2 regions of the Flavobacterium sp. UBA4197 genome follow, and region 2 is predicted to be linked to the other one. Evidence: riboswitches for the same ligand, from Rfam matches in the RefSeq annotation. Region 2 holds a riboswitch; the other holds the start of a gene.
The links. A riboswitch is a leader RNA that binds a small molecule or an ion and turns the genes downstream of it on or off. The one in region 2 is predicted to bind S-adenosylmethionine.
Positions count from the first base shown of each region.

Region 1: linked by a shared signal. The riboswitch ahead of B3394_RS15940 (Na+/H+ antiporter NhaC family protein) and the one ahead of B3394_RS12170 (homocysteine S-methyltransferase family protein) in region 2 are both predicted to bind S-adenosylmethionine.

Region 1 covers NZ_DFUB01000032.1:10,878-15,304, reverse strand. Annotated here, with positions in the region: gene sucD (succinate--CoA ligase subunit alpha) at 1-233, shown strand, start outside; gene B3394_RS15950 (DinB family protein) at 286-885, opposite strand; gene B3394_RS15945 (Crp/Fnr family transcriptional regulator) at 943-1,479, opposite strand; SAM-I-IV-variant riboswitch at 1,621-1,718, shown strand; gene B3394_RS15940 (Na+/H+ antiporter NhaC family protein) at 1,783-3,105, shown strand; gene fabG (3-oxoacyl-[acyl-carrier-protein] reductase) at 3,181-3,927, shown strand; gene B3394_RS15930 (hypothetical protein) at 3,987-4,427, shown strand, end outside.
Region 2 covers NZ_DFUB01000021.1:46,373-50,799, reverse strand. Annotated here, with positions in the region: gene thrA (bifunctional aspartate kinase/homoserine dehydrogenase I) at 1-165, shown strand, start outside; gene B3394_RS12175 (trans-sulfuration enzyme family protein) at 206-1,378, shown strand; SAM riboswitch class I at 1,456-1,577, shown strand; gene B3394_RS12170 (homocysteine S-methyltransferase family protein) at 1,758-2,759, shown strand; gene metH (methionine synthase) at 2,759-4,427, shown strand, end outside.

The DNA.
Region 1 (4,427 bases), on a different contig from region 2:
TGGAAGCAGATGCTGCACGTTGGATCAAAGCTGACGGTAACCGTAAGCCTGTAATTGGATTCATTGCCGGAGAAACTGCTCCTAAAGGAAGAACAATGGGACATGCCGGTGCAATTGTTGGTGGTGCTGATGATACAGCGGAAGCTAAAAAACGTATCATGAAAGAAAACGGAATTCACGTGGTAGATTCACCAGCTGAAATCGGTAAAAAAGTAAAAGAAGTATTAGGATAATTTTCTAATCTCATTATACTAAAAAAGCCTTACGAATTTCGTAAGGCTTTTTTTATAGATCTTCCTGATGGTTAAATTCCTGTATTTTAAACACCGAAAGATATTGGTGGTTGTACTGTTTTAAAATACTTTCCGCCTGTTTTAAATGTCTTTCATTGTGGTAGATCACAAACTGGAACGTATCGCCCAGTTGCAGTCTGATCCATTTGGAAATACTGATCCTGGTTTTACTTTTCATGACATTCACCTGTCTGGCACTGTCAAGACATTGCAGCAGTTCTTCCTGCTGTGCAATAAAAATATCGAGAATAATTTCGTTTAAAGAAATGCCTAAAGGATCGTAAGCCCGGAATGTTTTCATTTTCTTGGTGCCGGTTTCTTTGATTGTCCGGGTAAAATAACCGCCCAGTAATCCGCTCTTGTATACCGGTTCCGGTTTTTTAAATTTTGTATTGCGGATGGCGTTGTACAGCGCTTTGGTGTAAAAATCGCCATAACGGTTTAAATGCTCGATACATTCCAGTATGGTCCAGCTTTTAGTGAACTGCCGCCAATTCAGCGCTTCGGTATCCAGTGTTTTAAAATGATTGGCAATCGCAATATTGTTAAGGGTTACCGCCGTAAGTTCGTCTAGTAATGCGTCTGTTTTCATGATTCAATTGTTTACTGCAAAATTCAGTGATAACAAGGAATTAAAAATTGATTCAGGTCAAGACTTTTTGATTCGTGAAAAAGTTTCGGCCGTCATCCGCAAATAGGAAGCGATGTATTTGTCCGGGATTTCCTGGAATAGCTGCGGACTTCTGTTCAGGATGCTTTTATACCGCTCGGCAGGTGAGAAGATCAGTAAGTCTTTCTCCCGTTCCATTTGCTGTACAATCAAAAGGCTAAGGATGCTGTTCCATAATTTCAGCCGGCTGGCATCACTTTCGATAAATTCCAGTAAAACTTTTTTGGAAATCACTTTCACAGTGGTCTTTTTTAGCGCCTGAATGTAAAAACCGGTCGGTCTTTCGGTGAAAAAGCTGTCAATTGCTGTAATAAAGGAATCTTTATACCCAAAACGGATGGTGTTCTCTTCGTTACCGTCCAGGGTATAAATACGAAGGCTTCCGCTAATCACAAAGTATACAAAAGTGTTTACGGTGCCTTCACTGGCAAGGTATTCGTTCCGCCGGAATACGATTTCATTTTCCCAAAGTAAATTTTCGTTGAGTAGTGAATTTAATATTTCTATTGCTGTCATTGGTGAGAATATTGCCATAAAATTAATAAAAAAACGAATAATGCGAAATCCTGAGCTGCGTCTTTTAGGGTGAAATATTGTTATTTTTTTATCAAAAAACGATTTGTTGTGAAAATAAGACAAAAAAAGAATTATATTTGCCGCCGTTATCACGAATCTCGCAAAAGAGATAGCAACCTGCAACAACGAGCAAGGTGCTAAAACGATAAGCCAATTCTGTTGGAAAAAATGTTGTTTTCACACACTACTTTCTTGACCAGTTTTGCTTGTCGTCGTGAGCTTAATTAAATTCATAAGCAATCGATGATGAAAAAATCTAAAAAACAGGGCAATGCTTTAGCTTTGCTGCCACTATTCGTATTTATTTTTACTTTTCTGGGTGCCGGAATCATTCTGAATGATTTTTATGCTTTCCCTTCACCGTTAGCTGTAGTGATTGGGATTATTGCAGCCTTTATCTTTTTTAAAAATACGACAGAAGATAAGATTGATACTTTAATTAAAGGCTGTGGCGACAGTAAAATCATGACCATGTGTCTTATTTACCTGCTGGCGGGCGGTTTTGCCAGTGTGACGCAGGCAATGGGAGCGGTGGAATCGATTGTAAACCTCGGAATCAACAATATTAATATTGAATATTTCCCGTTAGGAATTTTCCTGGTGGCTTCCTTTTTATCTACCGCTACCGGAACATCTGTAGGAGCGATAGTTGCTTTGGGTCCCATAGCGGTAAGCCTGGCCGATAAAAGCGGTGCTTCCTTACCGTTAATCTGCGGTTCGCTGTTAGGCGGTGCGATGCTGGGGGATAATCTGTCGATTATTTCCGATACCACTATTGCGGCGACGCAATCTTTGGGTTGTGAAATGCGGGATAAATTTAAAGTGAACCTGTTTATTGCTTTGCCGGCTTCCATTATAACGGTAATTATCCTGTTATACCTCGGTTTAACAACCGAAACCAGTGCCGTTGCCATCAACAAAGGAAATTATGAATTCATAACGATACTGCCCTATTTTTTAGTGATCGGATTGGCGGTGATGGGAGTGAACGTTTTTGCAACCTTACTGATCGGGATATTGACTGCCGGATTTATCGGATTGGTTGGTCATGATTTTTCGGTTTTGGTTTTCGTACAGAAAATATATGAAGGATTTATCAGCATGATCGATATCTTTCTGCTGTCCATGTTAACCGGCGGTTTGGCGGCATTGGTGGCAAAAGCCGGCGGAATCGATTATGTGCTGCACAAAATAAAAGCCAGGATTAAAAGCAAGCGATCCGCACAAATGGGAATTGGTGCTTTGGTGAGCTTTACCAATCTTGCGATTGCGAACAATACGGTGTCGATAGTGATTACCGGGAATATCGCCAGGGAGATTAATGACGAATACCATTTGAGCTCCCGTAAAACGGCAACTGTGATGGATATTTTCTGCTGTATTGTACAGGGCATACTGCCGTATGGTGCGCAGGTATTGCTGCTGCTGAACTATGCGGGCGGGAAACTCCATTTTACCGACCTGATCATGAATACCTGGTATGTGGTATTCCTGTTTCTGTTTACGATGATTGCAATTAATAACCGTCATTGGGACAGGTTAACCAATAAATTCTTTAAAGTTTAAAACAATAGGATAAGGATTAAAACCGAATTGTTATATTTGTCTTTCATTTCAAATAAACAAACTTTAATTTTTAATATGAAATTACTAGAAGGAAAAACCGCAATCATCACAGGAGCGAGTAGAGGAATCGGAAGAGGAATTGCCGAAGTATTTGCAAAACAAGGTGCAAATGTAGCTTTTACTTATAGTTCTTCTGCAGAAGCGGCAAAAGCTTTAGAAAATGAATTAATAGCTTTAGGAGTAAAAGCAAAAGGATACCAGTCGAATGCTGCGGATTTTAACGAAGCACAGCAGTTAGTAGACAATGTAATTGCCGAATTCGGAAACGTTGATATTTTAATTAACAATGCCGGAATTACAAAAGATAACCTTTTAATGCGTATTTCTGAAGAAGATTTCGATACGGTTATTGATGTTAACTTAAAATCGGTTTTCAACATGACAAAAGCAGTTCAGAAGATCATGCTTAAAAATCGTGCGGGATCGATTATCAATATGAGTTCTGTTGTGGGTGTTAAAGGTAATGCCGGACAGACAAACTATGCTGCTTCCAAAGCGGGTGTAATCGGTTTTTCAAAATCGGTGGCGCTTGAATTAGGTTCCCGTAACATCCGTTGTAATGTAATTGCACCGGGATTTATTGAAACGGAAATGACAGCAAAATTAAACGAAGATGTAGTTAAAGGATGGAGAGAGAACATTCCGTTGAAACGTGGCGGAACTCCTGAAGATGTGGCTAATGCCTGCGTATTCTTATCGTCAGATCTGAGCGCTTACGTTACCGGTCAGGTGTTAAACGTAGACGGCGGTATGTTAACCTAAACGTTTGTTTATTTAAGAGAACTCTTTTATAATCATCCATTTAAAACCTTAAAACAGGAATGACTACATCTACGATTGTATTACTTATATTATCCGCTATTGTAGCCTTTGGTTTAGCGTTTTATCAATACTTATACAAAGCCGGAAACAGAACGAAAGTGTATCTGTTTTTGGCTTTGCTGCGTTTTATAACGCTGTTTGCCATTTTTGTGCTGTTGATCAATCCGGTCATCTCCCGGAAAAACTACCAGGATGTTAAAACGCCTTTGCCGGTTATAGTGGACAATTCCCAATCGGTTAAAGAGCTCAGACAGGACAGCCTGGCACGGATTTTAGCTAAAAAGATAGGGGAGAACAGTGCGCTTAAAGACAAATACGACGTTCAGTTATATACTTTTGATGCCGGTTTTAATGCTGATGGCAAGCTGGATTTTAAAGGAAAGCAAACCCATATTGACCAGGTAGCCCAAAACTTAAAACAGTTTTACCGCAACCAGCAA
Region 2 (4,427 bases):
AGTGATTCCGCCTTAGGACAGCTAAAAGGTTCCGATTCAATTTTTGAAATCTATACCGATTCATACGGAGATCGTCCCATCGTAATACAGGGAGCCGGTGCAGGCGCTTCCGTAACGGCGAGAGGCGTTTTTGGCGACATACTAAGACTATCGGAAAAAAAATAAGCATAAAACAAAACCAGCAACAACTTAATACACAAATAAAATGAGTACTGAAACCTTCGGATTTGAAACCCGGGCCATACGTTCGCAGTTAGAACGTTCGCAATATTTGGAACATTCCGTGCCTTTATACCTTTCGTCAAGTTTTGTCTTCGAAGATGCCGAAGACATGAGGGCTTCCTTTGCTGAAGAAAAAGACCGGAATATCTACAGCCGTTTCAGCAATCCGAATACGACCGAGTTTGTAGAGAAAATCTGCCAGATGGAAGGAGCCGAAGCCGGATATGCTTTTGCAACCGGAATGGCAGCGGTCTATTCCACCTTTGCCGCATTGCTGAACTCCGGGGACCATATTGTTTCTGCCAGCAGTGTCTTTGGTTCTACACACACGCTGTTTACCAAATACTTCCCGAAATGGAATATCACGACGTCCTATTTTAGCATTGCCGAACCGGAAACGATTGAACGTTATATTCAGCCGAATACAAAAATCCTGTATGCCGAATCGCCAACGAATCCCGCTGTAGATATACTGGATCTGGAATATTTGGGAGCGCTTGCGAAAAAGCACAACCTGATCCTGATTATCGACAACTGTTTTGCAACACCCTATATCCAGAACCCGATAAAATTTGGTGCCGATCTGGTGATCCATTCGGCAACAAAACTAATAGACGGTCAGGGAAGGGTACTGGGCGGTATCACGGTAGGAAAAGAAGATCTGATCCGTGAGATCTATCTGTTCTCCCGGAATACCGGTCCGTCTTTATCGCCGTTCAATGCCTGGGTATTGTCCAAAAGCCTGGAAACTTTGGCGGTAAGAGTCGAGAAGCACTGTGAAAATGCAGAGAAAGTAGCGGCATTTTTAGAAGAACACCCGAATGTAAAAACGGTGAAGTACCCGTTTTTAAAATCCCACCCGCAATATGAGATCGCTAAAAAGCAAATGCGATTGGGCGGAAATATTGTCGCTTTTGAAATCAAAGGCGGTATTGACGCCGGAAGACAGTTTCTGGATAAGATACAATTGTGTTCCCTGTCGGCTAACCTGGGAGATACCCGGACGATAGTAACACATCCGGCATCGACAACACACAGTAAACTGACGGAAGAAGAACGACTCGCAGTGAGCATTACCGATGGACTGGTACGCGTATCGGTAGGACTGGAAACGGTAACCGATATTATTAACGATTTAAAACAGGCGCTATCCTGATAAGCAATAACTTATAAGATAGATTTGGTTGGTATAAAACAATTGCTTTACTTTGCACTGTTCTTATACACACTGAAATGTTATCACGAAAGGCGGAGGGATTAGACCCATTGAAGCCTTAGCAACCCTTTATCTATAAAGAAGGTGCTACATTCTACCTTATAAACGGAACCTGTTTCGGTTTAAGGATAGATAACAAAGAATACTTTTCTGGTATTCTCCTCCAATTTTCTGATGACATTTTTTTATTCCGGACCCGGTTCGGAAGCTGCTAAAGACAATATAAAACAGTCCCGGTTTTCGTATATCCATACGTTAACTGCGTTGTAAACAGTATTGTGCTTTGGCAAAGTTTGTGAACAAAATAAAAAACAAACCAATGTCAAAAATTAAAGAAGCCATACAAAACAGGATACTCATTCTCGACGGAGCAATGGGAACCATGTTGCAGCGCTATAACTTCTCTGAAGAAGATTTCAGAGGCGAACGTTTTAAAGATTTTCCACATCCGTTAAAAGGAAATAACGACTTGCTGTCGCTCACTCAGCCGCAGGCAATCCGTGAAATTCATGCCAAATATTTTGAAGCCGGAGCCGATATTGTGGAAACCAATACTTTTTCCGGAACCACTATTGGTATGGCCGATTATCATCTGGAAGACCTGGTGTACGAACTCAACTACGAATCGGCTAAAATAGCCCGTGAAGTTGCTGATGAGTTTACGGCCTTAAACCCTGAAAAACCAAGATTTGTTGCCGGTTCCATCGGGCCGACCAACCGTACGGCAAGCATGTCGCCGGATGTAAACGACCCCGGATTCAGGGCGGTTACTTTCGACGATTTGAGAATTGCCTATAAACAGCAGGTAGAAGCGTTGATCGATGGAGGAAGCGATATCCTTTTGGTTGAAACCATCTTCGATACGCTCAATGCCAAAGCGGCCTTATTTGCAATAGATGAGGTAAAGGAAGAACGCGATCTGGATATTCCTGTCATGGTGAGCGGAACAATTACCGATGCTTCCGGAAGAACATTATCCGGACAAACCGTAGAAGCCTTTTTGATCTCCATCTCTCATATCCCCTTGTTAAGCGTAGGCTTTAACTGCGCCTTGGGAGCCGATCAGCTAAAACCCTACTTAAAGCGATTGGCACACAACACGTCCTTTAATGTATCGGCACATCCGAATGCCGGATTGCCGAATGCTTTTGGACAATATGACCAGACGCCGGAAGAGATGCAGTTGCTGATCAAAGAATACTTAGACGACAACCTGATCAACATCATCGGAGGATGCTGCGGAACAACGCCGGAGCACATCAAACTGATTGCTGAAGTGGCAAAAGAATACAAACCAAGAATTTTAGAAGTAAACGCATAATGGCAGAAGCAGACTGTAAAAAATATTTAAAATTATCAGGACTCGAACCGTTGTTAATCACACCGGAAAGTATTTTCGTGAATGTCGGGGAACGTACCAATGTTACCGGCTCGCGAAAATTTTTGCGTTTGATAAAAGAAGAGAAATATGAAGAAGCATTAGATATTGCCCGGATGCAGGTAGAAGGAGGGGCACAGATTATTGATATTAATATGGATGAAGGAATGCTGGATGGTGTTTATGCCATGACAAAATTCCTGAATTTGATTGCCTCCGAACCGGATATTTCAAGGGTTCCGGTAATGATTGACAGTTCCAAATGGGAAATCATTGAAGCCGGATTAAAAGTAGCCCAGGGAAAATGTGTGGTAAACTCCATCAGCTTAAAAGAAGGGGAAGAACTGTTTATTCATCATGCCAAACTGGTAAAACGATATGGTGCGGCGGTAATTGTCATGGCCTTCGATGAGGTCGGACAAGCCGATACTTACGAACGCCGTATCGAAATCTGCAAACGTTCGTATGACGTTTTAGTGGATAAAGTAGGATTCCCGCCCGAAGATATTATTTTCGATCCCAATATTTTCCCGGTAGCAACCGGAATGGAAGAACACCGCCGTAATGCGATCGATTTCTTTCTGGCAACAAAATGGATCCGGGAAAACTTGCCGTATACCAATGTGAGCGGCGGGGTGAGCAATGTTTCCTTTTCTTTCAGAGGAAACGACAGGGTACGGGAAGCGATGCACTCAGCCTTTTTATACCATGCCATTCAGCACGGTATGTCGATGGGTATTGTCAATCCGGAAATGCTGGAAGTATATGATGAGATCCCGAAAGACTTACTGGAACATGTAGAAGATGTACTGTTAGACCGCCGGGACGATGCCACCGAACGCTTGCTGGCATTTGCCGAAAATGTAAAAGGCGATGTAAAAACAACCGAAAAACAGGCTCAGGAATGGCGAACCGGTTCGGTACAGGATAAACTCACGTATGCTTTGGTAAAAGGAATCGATGAGTTTATAGAAACAGATGTGGAAGAAGCAAGACTACAGGCAGCGAAACCTATTGAAGTAATTGAGATCAACCTGATGAACGGTATGAATGTCGTGGGCGATTTATTCGGCAGCGGAAAAATGTTCTTGCCACAGGTTGTAAAATCGGCGCGGGTTATGAAAAAAGCGGTTGCCTATCTGTTGCCTTTTATTGAAGCGGAAAAAGGCGGGGCTTCCCGTTCTGCCGGAAAAATACTGATGGCAACCGTAAAAGGCGATGTACACGATATCGGTAAAAACATCGTATCGGTAGTATTGGGATGCAACAACTTTGAAATTATCGATCTGGGAGTAATGGTGCCGCCCGAAAAAATCATTGAAACGGCGGTAAAAGAGCAGGTCGATATTATCGGATTAAGCGGACTGATCACGCCGTCATTGGATGAAATGGTTTACCTGGCCAAAGAAATGGACAAGCTGAATATCAAAATTCCGTTGATGATTGGCGGTGCGACCACTTCACGTGCACATACGGCAGTGAAGATTGCGCCGGAATATTCCGATACCGTAGTCCATGTAAACGATGCCTCTAGAGCGGTAACCGTTGCCGGAAACCTGATTAATCAGCATGTAAAGCTTGATTATGCGAAAACCATCCGTTCCGAATATG